DNA from 3 places in the Pedobacter sp. GSP4 genome. Region 2 is predicted to be linked to each of the others. Evidence: riboswitches for the same ligand, from Rfam matches in the RefSeq annotation. Region 2 holds a riboswitch; each other region holds the start of a gene.
The links. A riboswitch is a leader RNA that binds a small molecule or an ion and turns the genes downstream of it on or off. The one in region 2 is predicted to bind S-adenosylmethionine.

Region 1 (4,292 bases), on a different contig from region 2:
GATGATGTCTTTCGCAGATCCGGATAAAAATAATGATTACAGTAGCAGAAAAATACCTGTAGAGATACAGAATCATGAAAAGGTTGCAGCATATTATCATCTGCCATCCATTAACCTGGCCAAAATGGTACACGATAAACTAGCCAATAAAGAGTTTAGCTGGACGTATGATTTTAAAGATCTACATCCTGCGGTTTATGGGCAGGAACTTTATTTTTCGGCAATAAAAAGGTTGTTGTTTAAAACTCTTTTTGAACGCTACCCAGCTGAGCAGCAGAAATATCCATTTAAAAACTTAAATACCGGGAGTTTTACCAATGCGGGTTACGTACCGATTGAACAGGCCAAATTAGGAAAAGGCTGGGAAATGGTTAAAGATTGGACCCCAACGGATGGTTTAGGTGCCAGACCAGGTTTTGTACATGTACCAATGTTGGTGGCCACTACACCTGGTGCAAGCATATCTTTCCCGTTTCAGGGCTCTGCTGTTGGTATTTCTATCGTTTCGGGCGCAGATGCAGGTATGATTGAATATGCCATTGACGGAAAATCCTTTCAAAAACTGGATTTGTTTACCCAATGGAGCAGTAGCCTGCATTTGCCATGGTATTTGCTTTTAGCTGATGACCTTCCTTTTAAAAAGCATGTGCTGACTTTAAAAATCAGTGCCGATAAGAATAAAAACAGTACAGGAAATGCCTGTAGGATTGTTCACTTTTTGGTAAACAAAAAGGAATAATTGTTTTAGGGTGTTAAATTTATAAACGGCTATTGCTGAATTGGATGATCACCTTTGGTATCAATTTAAACTTAAGCATCGAAATGTAGCATCACGATGCTTAAGCATTTATCCCGTTTATTTCTTCAACAAAGTATTAATCTCTGTATTAAATTCCTTGATAAATTCATCATAGAATTTCCCAGTTGCAGGTCCGTTAAAGCCGGTATGGATCTGTGCAACATTTCCTTCTTTATCGATAATGATGGTTGTTGGGAAGGAGAGGAATGAATCGAGTGCTGGTAATGATTCGGCTACTACCTGTTTATCAGCGGTACCGGCAATCACCTGGTCGTATTCAATCCCGAAACGTTCGCGGAAACGGGTCATTACTTTTTTTGCATATTCTGGCTCGGTTGAGCGTTCGTAATGCAAAGCAATCACTTCTACGCCACGCTTTTTATTTTCCTTATACCAAGGGGCAATAAAGCTGGCCTCATCTACACAGTTAGGGCACCAGCTTCCGGTAATGGTTAAAATAACCACCTTGTTTTTGTATTTATCATCCTTTAGCGAAATCTTTTTTCCGTTCACATCCGGAAAGCTAAAGTCAAGGGTTTTGTAGCCCGGTTTAAGGTAGGTAAGTTTATAGGCATCGGGTAGGGCTGCATCTTTGTTTTTAATGCCGGTAAAGGGCTGGCTGCCCCTTGCGCCCAAAATTTCGCCTGTTAATGAGCCATCTTTTTGAAAGGTACCTTTGTAATAGGCAGGAGAGGAGCCAATAAAGCTCGAAAGCTGAAATTCATTGCCTTCTACTACACCTTCCAGATAGCGCGAATCGCCGGTTACCCTTAAAAAAGTGCCCGTGAGTTTGTTACCTTTTTGTTTAAATAGGCCAACTGTTTTTTCTTCCTTGCCATTTGGCAATTTAAAAACAACATCGTAAGTGCCCGAGTAATCTGCTGTAGCCGGTTTGTTTAGCGTTTCAAACCTGTAATTTTTACGTTCGGCCAAAATGGTTAAGGGTTTTCCTGCTTTATCCTGTTTTCTTAAAGTACCCGATAAATGATCATTATCTACAAGCGCAAAAGCCAGCTCGTTATCAAACTGGTCGAGTTTTACAAAAAGCGAATCTGCAGTCTGCTTTACCAAACCACCTTCAAACCTTTCTTCCGCATTGCGGAAATACAGTTTCTGTTGCCCGTTTTTATCGTTAATCTCGAAGTTGAAGGGAATATCCAAACCTTCCTTTACTTTGGCAAGGCCATGCCAGATACCCAGCGCCACAAATGCTTTTGTTTTTTTCTCTTTGTCTTTTGCCTGTTGATTATTGGCCAAAACCGGTTGATCCTGAGCAAAAGTAATGGAGGTTAATATGGCCAGTGCGGCAGTAAATAGGGATTTTATGTTCATTGGGATTGTATTAATCGACTAAATTAGTCGACAAATATAAGGCCGAAATAGGGAAAGAAAAAATATTTGAATAAAAATCTATAAAAACTATAGGATAAATGGAATAAATTATACCTTTGCAGCAGTTATTTAAAAATGCTTATCAAGAAAGGCGGAGGGAATGGCCCTATGAAGCCTTAGCAACCATCTGATTTTTAAATTGGAAATGGTGCTAATTCCATCCCAGCAGAAACTGGGGTAGTTAAGTCAGTAGTTTGCGTTATCCCTATAAAAAATATATGGAGCACTTCTGACTTGGTGGGGGGTGCTTTTTTTTGTGCCAATGCTTTCTTGATGGTAACCTATTTTATTAAAGATCATTTCCAGATGAAAAAAACAGACCTACTAAAAGCTATTTATCCAATTTGCACGGCATACTTCCGAATGCGTATGCCCTGTTAAAACAAATCTGATTTAACAGGCTTTTTCAGGCTCATTTTACAGTGATTTCCATTTTTGAGGTAATACGGTTTTAGGCCGTGGTGGAATCGCTATGCCAAATTATTACCCTTTTACTCATCATTAACTACACACACACATGTTTAAAAATTTTAAATCAATAGCGTTTATCTTGCTGCTCTTTTTTGTGCAAAAGCTTTACGCGCAAAATTCAACAGTTACCGGAACGGTAAAGTCGGCAGATGGCGAAACACTGCCCGGCGTTTCTATTTTAATCAAAGAAACCAAGCAAACCACCATTTCTGATAATAAGGGCGCTTTTTCTATCAGTGCGCCTGCAAATAGTACCTTGGTGTTTTCATACATCGGTTTTAAAAGCCAGGAAATACTGCTCAACAAAAATGCCGGTCCTCTTTCCATTATTCTGCAATCGAGTGATAATTCGTTGGATGAAGTAGTGGTTACGGCACTGGGTATTTCCCGTCAAAAGAAATCGCTCGGTTATGCTGTTCAGGAATTAAAAGGACAGGATTTAGCTGAAGCCAAAGAATCTAACCTGGTAAATGCGCTTGCAGGAAAAATTGCGGGTGTAAGGGTAACCAATAGCCAGGGGAGCATGGGCTCATCAAGAGTGGTAATTAGGGGAGAAACCTCTATAGCAGGCAACAACCAGCCTTTATTTGTGGTTGATGGGATTCCGGTTGATAATTCGCAGTTAAATTCGGCAGGGGCAAGAGATTATGCCAATGCAATATCAGATATTAATCCAGAAGATATAGAATCGATCAGTGTGCTTAAGGGGCCAAACGCCGCTGCGCTTTATGGTTCGAGGGCTGCGGCAGGGGTTATCCTTATTAAAACCAAAACGGGTAAATCTAAAAAAGGACTGGGCATTGCCATTAACTCCAATGCTGTAATCGAAACGCTGCTTACCTTGCCTGTATATCAAAATGCATTTGGCCAGGGCTCGGAAGGTAAATTTAGTTATGTTGATGGCAAGGGAGCAGGTACTAACGATGGTGTTGATGAAAGCTGGGGCCCTAAGCTTGATGGAAGGTTGATTCCGCAGTTTTATTCGAAAGGGGTAGCAGTACCGTTTGTAGCGCATCCGGATAATGTACGCGATTTTTTTGAAACTGGATATGCGTTAAATAACGGCGTATCGGTTGCCGATGCCGGAGAAAAATACGATTACCGCTTATCTTACAATAACCTCAAACAGGTTGGGGTAATCCCAAATTCTGGTCAGGCGAAAAATTCGTTTGTATTGAACACTACCTTAAAAATAACCCCGAAATTAAGTTTAACCGCAAATGCAAATTACAGCAAACTTAATTCTGATAATTTACCGGGTACGGGTGGTTCGCGCTCAACAAGCACCATGCTCCAGTTTACCTGGTTCGGCCGTCAGGTAGATATTAACCAGTTAAAGAATTACCTTGATGAAAATGGGAACACTTTTAACTGGAACAACAGTTACTACAGCAATCCATATTGGGTAGCTTATGAAAACACGGTTGCCCAAAGCCGCAACAGGATTATCGGAAGCCTGGGTTTAAACTATAAAATTATTGATGGTTTAGAATTTAATTTCCGCTCTGGTACCGATTATTACAACGATAGGCGTAAAGTTAAAATTGCTTACGGCACCAACGGAACACCTTTTGGCTCGTATACCGAAAGTGCATTTACGGTAAGCGAAAGTAATACTGATGCGACCTTA
Region 2 (4,292 bases):
ATGGAAAAACATTCACTCATTCAAAATTCACTCATTCAATAATTAAAAATGCATGCACGAGATTGAGCCTTATTACCAGTGGAGAGATGATTATATTTCGGCAGAGGATGAGCGTTCGCCATTTTACAACACCGAATATTCAGAGCTTTATTTCGATAAGCAGATTTACAACTTTTTATTGCACCCACAGTGGGATGAATTCGGTTCAAGCACACTTTACCTCAAGGTGCTGTATGCCGATTACGACCGCAGTTATGCCATTATAGAGTTTATCGGCGAGTGGAACGATGCCATTAACAACGATATTATGCTGTTAAAAAGGGATATTTTAGAGCTGATGATGGATGAGGGGATCAATAAATTTATCCTGATTGGTGAAAATGTGCTGAATTTTCATGCTTCTGATGATAGTTACTACGAAGAATGGTTTCAGGAAGTAGAAGATGGCTGGATTGTTGGTGTCAATTTTCAGCAACATGTAATTACCGAATTCAGGGATAATAACATCGATTATTACATTAACTTTGGTGGAGCTTTTGATAACCTGCCCTGGCGTACATTAAAACCTTTACAGTTCTTTAAAAAAGTTGAAGAACTACTGACAAAAAGATTGAACTAAATATTTATTTTTATATAGTTAAATACACAAAATTTAAAATGGAACAACAAAATTATCAATATCAAGACAACAGTGTTTTTGTACAGGAAAACACCATTTCTAAGAAATTTTTTGCAAATGTATTCTTATGGATGTTTGTTGCATTAAGTTTATCAACACTTGCTGCCTTTTACATTTCTAACAGTGAACCAGCTTTACGTGCTTTGATCAATTTCGAAACCGGACAAAGAACAGGTTTAGGTTATGTTGCCATGTTTGCACCGCTGGGCCTTGTTTTATTAATGGGCGCCGGTTTCAATAAATTATCTTACGGTGCGCTTCTGGGCGTATTTGTACTTTTCTCATTGCTTTTAGGCGTGAGTTTAAGCTTTATTCTCTTGATTTATACCGGTGCATCTGTAATTACGTGTTTTGCTGCAGCTGCCGGTATTTTTGGTATTATGGCCGTTATGGGTTATACCACAAGTATCGATTTAAGTAAATTTGGCCCAATCTTAATGGTAGGTGTAGCAGGTTTATTTATTGCCGGTATCTTAAACATGTTTATCAAAAGCGAACAGTTTAGCTTAATCATGGCTTTTATCGGCATTGCTGTATTTACGGCACTAACCGCTTACGATGTACAGAAAATCAAAAGAATTGGTATGGGCATCCAAGAAAGTGGAGAAGCCATTCCAGAAGCAGATACCAAGAAATTGGCCATCATGGCTGCGCTAAATCTGTACTTAGATTTCATCAATATCTTCCTTTTCTTATTGCGTATCTTCGGAAGCAGAAAATAAGCAATTTAAACAGAACAATATTCTTAAGGCTGTGCAGTTTTGCATGGCCTTTGTAATTTTATTTGGCAGCAAAGCGATAATTTTTGGAATTGATGTTGCTTTGTTGCATTTTTGTATGCTTATTAAGAAAGACGGAGGGATTAGACCCAACGAAGTCTTAGCAACCTGTAACCTACAAGGTGCTAAATTCTATTCTGCAAATAGCGGGAAAAGATAAGTTTAGGATTACGATTCACGTACCAACTTTTTAAATAAGCCTTTTAGGATGTAAAATGTATAACGGAAGATGTATAATACGTCTTGCCATATTCCATTTTACATCCACATTTTACAAAACAAATGGGTATAAGAGAAGAATTAGAAAAACGTATTTTGGTGATTGATGGCGCTATGGGCACCATGATTCAGCGATATACCTTAACAGAAGAAGATTTTAGGGGGGAGCGATTTAAAAACCATCCCTGTGATGTAAAAGGCAATAACGATTTGCTTAACATTACACGCCCGGATATTATAAAAACGATACACCTGGAGTATCTGGCGTCTGGTGCCGATATTATCGAAACCAATACGTTCAGTACACAGCGCATTTCCATGGCCGATTACCAGATGGAAGACCTTTCTTACGAGATGAGTTTTGAAGGTGCGCGGGTAGCTAAAGAAGCTGTTAACGAGTTTATGGCTGCCAATCCCGACCGTAAGTGTTTTGTAGCCGGTGCAATTGGGCCAACCAACCGTACCCTATCTATGTCGCCAAATGTAAACGACCCAGGTTTTAGAGCTGTTTATTTTGACGAATTAGAGGCTGCCTACTACGAACAGGTACGCGGTTTGGTAGATGGTGGTTCGGACGTATTACTGATTGAAACCATTTTTGATACCTTAAACGCTAAAGTGGCTATTGTAGCCATTAAAAAATATGAAGAGGTTATTGGGCGTAAGCTGGAAATCATGATTTCCGGTACCATTACCGATGCCTCAGGCCGAACGCTTTCTGGTCAAACCGCCGAAGCTTTCTTAAACTCGGTAATGCATGCAAAACCATTAAGTATCGGTTTTAACTGTGCTTTGGGTGCTAAAGAAATGCGCCCGCACATCGAAGAGCTGGCCGCAAAAGCAGGCTGTTATGTTTCGGCTTATCCAAACGCCGGTTTACCTAACGAGTTTGGTGCTTATGATGAGCAACCGCACGAAACCGCGCACTTGGTTGATGATTTTATCGCATCGGGCTTTGTGAATATTGTTGGTGGCTGCTGCGGTACCACACCCGAGCATATTGGCTGTATTGCCAAAAATGCCAGGAAAGCTGCCCCGCGTAAACTTCCTGTACTCGAACCTTACATGCGTTTAAGCGGATTAGAGCCGGTAACCATTACGCCCGAGAGTATTTTTGTAAATATAGGGGAGCGGACCAATATCACCGGATCTCCAAAGTTTTCTAAACTCATTTTAGGTGGCGATTACGAAGCTGCATTGGCCGTGGCCTTACAACAGGTTGAAGGCGGTGCGCAGGTAATCGACGTGAATATGGACGAGGGGATGTTGGATTCGGAGGCGGCAATGACAAAATTCTTAAACCTCATTGCTTCTGAACCCGATATAGCCAAACTGCCGATCATGGTCGATTCATCTAAATGGTCGGTTATTGAAAATGGCTTAAAATGCCTGCAGGGCAAAGGGATTGTAAATTCCATTTCTTTGAAAGAAGGAGAAGATAAATTCCGCGAAAGTGCACGCAAAATTATGCAGTACGGTGCCGCGGTTGTGGTAATGGCTTTTGATGAGCAGGGGCAGGCCGATAATTACGAACGCAGAAAAGAAATCTGTAAAAGAAGTTACGATATCCTGGTGAACGAAATCGGTTTTCCACCTGAAGATATTATTTTCGATCCGAATATTTTAACCGTAGCAACCGGTTTGGAAGAGCATAACAACTATGCAGTCGATTTTATAAATGCCACCCGATGGATCAAAGAAAATCTGCCCTATGCAAAAGTAAGCGGTGGTGTATCTAACATCTCATTCTCTTTTAGGGGCAATAACGTGGTCCGCGAAGCCATGCACTCTGCATTCCTTTACCACGCTATTCAGGCAGGTTTAGATATGGGTATTGTAAACGCCGGTATGCTCGAGGTTTATCAGGAAATTCCGCCCGAATTATTGGAAAGGGTAGAAGATGTACTCTTAAACCGTAGGGAGGATGCCACTGAGCGCCTGGTAGAATACGCCGATACCGTAAAATCGAAGGGTAAGGAAATTGTTAAAGATGAGGAGTGGAGAAAGGGATCAGTAGAAGAAAGGCTATCCCATTCTTTGGTAAAGGGTATTGTCGAATATCTGGACGATGATGTGGAAGAGGCAAGGCAAAAATATGCCCGTCCGATACAGGTAATTGAAGGCCCGTTGATGGATGGGATGAATATTGTGGGCGATTTATTTGGAGCCGGAAAAATGTTCCTGCCCCAGGTAGTAAAATCGGCCAGGGTAATGAAAAAGGCAGTGGCTTATTTATTGCCATTTATTGAGCAGGAAAAACTCGATAACCCTGATCAGGATCAGAACTCATCAGCAGGAAAGGTATTAATGGCCACGGTAAAAGGCGATGTTCATGATATTGGAAAAAATATTGTTGGCGTTGTACTGGCCTGCAATAACTTCGAAATTGTAGATATGGGCGTAATGGTTCCTGCACAGGATATCATCAAAAAAGCCAAAGAAATAAACGCCGATATTATTGGCTTAAGTGGTTTGATTACGCCTTCGCTGGATGAAATGGTTCACTTTGCCAAAGAAATGGAGCGCGAAGGTTTTACCATTCCATTGATTATCGGTGGCGCTACAACTTCACGGATCCATGCTGCAGTAAAAGTGGCGCCAAACTATTCTGGTCC
Region 3 (4,292 bases), on a different contig from region 2:
TGCCCTCTCCTTTCGATTGCTTTTTACTAACCAGAAGTATCAAAACCTTAGCCTACCGCATTAAAGGGCATTGCGAAAACGGAAAAAAAATAGCAGATTATTTAAATGATCACCCAAATGTGGAGGCAGTTTTTTATCCTGGACTGGAAAGCCACCCACAACATCTAATTGCCAAGAAACAAATGAAAGATTTTGGTGGCATGATGTCCTTTTTGGTAAAAGGCGATGTGGAGACAGCAAGCAAGGTGGTTAATAAAGTGAAGCTATTTGCGCAGGCCACGAGCTTAGGTGGTGTAGAGAGCTTAATTGAACACCGTTATTCGGTTGAAGGGCCAGATAGTAAAACCCCAAAAAACCTGCTCCGTATTTCTGTCGGATTGGAGCATGTAGATGATATTATTGCCGACTTAGCGCAAGCGTTAGGCTAAAAGAAATTACGATGCATAATAATCGTTTTTAATCTGGATGCATTTGAAAAGCGATTTTATCGCTGTATGTATCTCTATCCAATGTACATTAAAAATGCACTTCTCGGTAATCCTCGTTTGTAATGAGGATTACAGCGCATAAATTAAGTATAGCCCCGCAGGTTTTAAAAATCTGCGGGGCTTAAAATTTATTTAGGATTACAAATAGTAGTCAGTTTAAGTGAATAATTAGCCTCCAGTGGCTCATTCGTTTGCGCCAAGCGCTGCGAACCGGTATTGGCCGGACAGGCGATATCGCCTGCGGCATCATAAATCAGTTTATTTCCGTTTGCCAATAATTCTTTGGGCACATACACCTGAACTTTGGTTATTGAGTAGCCTGAAGGAAAATAACGTACATAGTAACCATCAGGGTGTTTAGTCCAGATACCGCTTGGCACATCACTTCTTGGTGGCGCCATACCCGCAATAATTGCATATTTTTCCATATCGGCATAAGTATAATTGCCGGAAGCTACCAATTGGCGGATGTTATTTTCAGCCTCAAAAACTGCCCTTACACCAGAAGGCAACTGTTCTTTTGCTTTCTCCATTACATCGAATGGCAGAACGCCCAAAGCACCGCCTTCTAATTGCGTAAGCTGTGTTGGTGTAAGCAATTTAATGGCTGTTAATTTTACCTGTCCGTTAAAATCGGCAAATTTTGTTCGTGCAATAATGGTCCATAAGAGCGCCTGTATGTCATGTTGCTCTACATCGGGGTGCTTTTCTGCACTTTTTAATATCGAAACCACAATTTCTTCTTTGGGCCCTAAAACCGGCGCAAACATATAGCCATCGCCTTTCGAAGGGGCAAAAGTTCCGGCCTTTAAGCAATAGCTTTTATTGGTCATTTCATACAAACCTTCGCAGAGTATAAAACCTCCATCAGCTGCTTTAGGCAACAGATATAAGGGCTGCGCCTTCAAATTTAATGAAGTAATAAAATCAGGCAGTTTCTCGCCTTCACGGTTAACATCTTCAAAACTGGTTGTAATGGCCGCAGGCTGTTTTAAAAATTTATCTACCCCTAAGGCTTTAGCACCCTGAGCAGTGCCCACTTTTAACAGTTTATCTTTTAAGCCGCCAAATTGGGCGTTAACATTTTGTAAACTGGCTACGGTAAATAACACTCCTAGGCAAAGTGTTTTGGTATTTTTCATAAGATATAGATTTAGATAGGTTAAGCAAACATAAAATTTTAAGCGTTAACTTCATATTAAAAGTTTAGACAGTTGTTAAACTATAAAATTACTCAATTCATTTTCAATAAGTTAATGCAAATTCGAAATTTTATTTTGTGGATTAAAATTAAATTCAGACATTTGAAATATTATTTGGCGGAAAGCTAAATAAAAGTCAATCTTCACGGGTTGATTTATAAAGAAGTGGCGAGAGACTGGCTCCATGACCCACTGGCAACCCTCAGAAAGAGAAGGTGCCAATTCCTGACCGGATAACATGGTGTTATTTGGAGATATAAATTAGAACTGATGAAAACATTAAATCTTCAATCGCTTAGCGAACCCAGTCTAAACCTTAAAACAGTAGAACAGGTTTCTATTTCTTTTATTTGTTGCGATATGCCTGCGGTTACTTGTATGTGCTGTTGCATACAGTAATTTAAAAATCTTCCTTTTTTGTTTCTTTCAAACTGGAAGGTCCCGAGAAATCGGGATACGCCCTGCTAGGTTTTAGGATTATCCCAAACCACAATAGGTATCTAATCAACAACAATTAAAACGAAAAACATGTCTACATCATATAAATTTGAAACTTTACAACTGCACGCCGGCCAAGAAATAGATCCAACAACAGGCTCAAGGGCGGTGCCGATTTATCAAACCACCTCTTACGGATTTAAAAATGCCGAACACGGTGCCAATTTATTTGCACTAAAGGAGTTTGGAAACATCTACACCAGGATCATGAATCCAACCAACGATGTTTTTGAAAAAAGAATTGCCGCATTAGAAGGCGGTGTGGCAGCTTTGGCAGTAGCATCTGGACAGGCAGCTCAGTTTATCGCTTTAAACAATATATTAGAAGCAGGCGATAGCATTGTTTCTTCAACACACATTTACGGAGGCACTTACAATCAGTTTAAAGTAGCTTTTAAACGTTTGGGCATACACGTCGATTTTGCAAATCCTGATGTTCCAGAAGAATTTGAGGCGAAGATTACCGATAAAACCAAAGCCATATATCTAGAAACTATTGGCAATCCTGCATTTAGTGTTCCTGATTTTGAAAAAATTGCCGCTATAGCTAAAAAATACGATCTCCCATTAGTAGTTGATAATACATTTGGTGCTGCAGGTTACCTGTTTAAACCATTAGAGCATGGTGCAAACATTGTAGTAGAATCGGCTACAAAATGGATTGGCGGTCACGGAACAAGCATTGGCGGTGTTATTGTGGATGGAGGAAATTACAACTGGGGAAATGGAAAATTCCCGCAATTTTCTGAACCATCCGAAGGTTATCACGGCTTGGTTTTCAGCGATGTTTTTGGCATCGGCGGACCATTTGGCAATATCCAGTTTATTATCCGCGCCCGTGTAGAGGGTTTGAGAGATTTAGGACCTGCCCTATCTCCTTTTAATTCTTTTCTTTTATTACAAGGACTGGAAACCTTATCGCTGCGCGTTCAACGCCATGTAGATAATGCTTTAGCGCTAGCCGCCTGGTTAGAAAACCATCCTTTGGTAAAAGATGTACAGTATCCGGGCTTGGCCAGCAGCAAATACAATAACCTGGCTAAAAAATATTTAAACAATGGTTTTGGTGCGGTATTATCTTTTGAATTAGCAGGAAGTAAGGAAAATGCAACACAGGTAATTGATAGCTTAAAATTGGTTTCGCACTTAGCCAATGTTGGCGATGCGAAAACACTCATTATACAGCCATCGGCTACTACACACCAACAATTAAGTGAAACAGAACAACTTGCGGCCGGCGTTAAGCCAAATGCACTAAGGGTATCGGTCGGTATTGAACATATTGATGATATTATAGCCGATTTTGAACAGGCTTTTGCAGCTATAAATGCTAAAGTACCTACAGAAAGCTTACAGGCCTAAACCCATTAAGCCTTAATCGGCCATTAACAACAACAACATTACAAAATGCATAACAGTAAAAATAACAATACTTCAAAAACTGCTTCAAGCAATTTTGGAGCAACATATAATTACAATAAACAATTTAAGTTAGAGAGTGGTAAAAAGATCCGCAACCTACAGATTGCTTATCAAACTTATGGCAAATTAAATGCAAAGAAAGATAATGTAATATGGGTATGCCATGCACTTACGGCCAACGCCGATGTTTTTGAATGGTGGGAAGGTTTGTTTGGGCAAAATGCACTGTTTAACCCTAACGATCATTATATTATCTGTGCAAATGTTTTGGGTTCTAACTACGGAACTACCAATCCATTAAGTACAAATCCGGTTAATGGATTGCCTTACTATCTTTCTTTTCCGCAGTTTACCATCCGCGATTTTGTTTCGGCGCACCAGCTTTTGGCTACACATTTGGAGGTAGATAATATCAAACTTTTAATAGGGGGCTCTTTAGGCGGGCAACAAGCTGTTGAATGGGCAATTTCTGAACCCAACAAGATTGAAAACCTGATTTTGGTGGCTACCAATGCAGTTCACTCACCTTGGGGAATTGCCTTTAACGAAAGTCAGCGCCTTGCCATTACAACCGATAGAACATTCTATGCAAATCAACCGAACGGTGGTAGTAAAGGCTTAAAAACAGCCAGAAGTATTGCGCTTTTAAGTTACAGGACCTACACCGCCTACGGCAGTACGC

Region 1: it holds a riboswitch for S-adenosylmethionine, as region 2 does, so the genes downstream of both, ACS5PU_RS06850 (SusC/RagA family TonB-linked outer membrane protein) here and metH (methionine synthase) in region 2, are expected to answer to the same signal.
Region 3: it holds a riboswitch for S-adenosylmethionine, as region 2 does, so the genes downstream of both, ACS5PU_RS04760 (O-acetylhomoserine aminocarboxypropyltransferase/cysteine synthase family protein) here and metH (methionine synthase) in region 2, are expected to answer to the same signal.

The regions. Positions count from the first base shown of each region.
Region 1 covers NZ_JBPZIR010000002.1:798,447-802,738, reverse strand. The annotation lists gene ACS5PU_RS06860 (GDSL-type esterase/lipase family protein) at 1-739, shown strand, start outside; gene ACS5PU_RS06855 (peroxiredoxin family protein) at 857-2,131, opposite strand; SAM riboswitch class I at 2,268-2,379, shown strand; gene ACS5PU_RS06850 (SusC/RagA family TonB-linked outer membrane protein) at 2,709-4,292, shown strand, end outside.
Region 2 covers NZ_JBPZIR010000005.1:49,113-53,404, forward strand. The annotation lists gene ACS5PU_RS14320 (hypothetical protein) at 53-619, shown strand; gene ACS5PU_RS14325 (Bax inhibitor-1/YccA family protein) at 658-1,401, shown strand; SAM riboswitch class I at 1,518-1,621, shown strand; gene metH (methionine synthase) at 1,741-4,292, shown strand, end outside.
Region 3 covers NZ_JBPZIR010000002.1:264,672-268,963, reverse strand. The annotation lists gene ACS5PU_RS04770 (trans-sulfuration enzyme family protein) at 1-428, shown strand, start outside; gene ACS5PU_RS04765 (hypothetical protein) at 617-1,630, opposite strand; SAM riboswitch class I at 1,843-1,953, shown strand; gene ACS5PU_RS04760 (O-acetylhomoserine aminocarboxypropyltransferase/cysteine synthase family protein) at 2,219-3,550, shown strand; gene ACS5PU_RS04755 (homoserine O-acetyltransferase family protein) at 3,596-4,292, shown strand, end outside.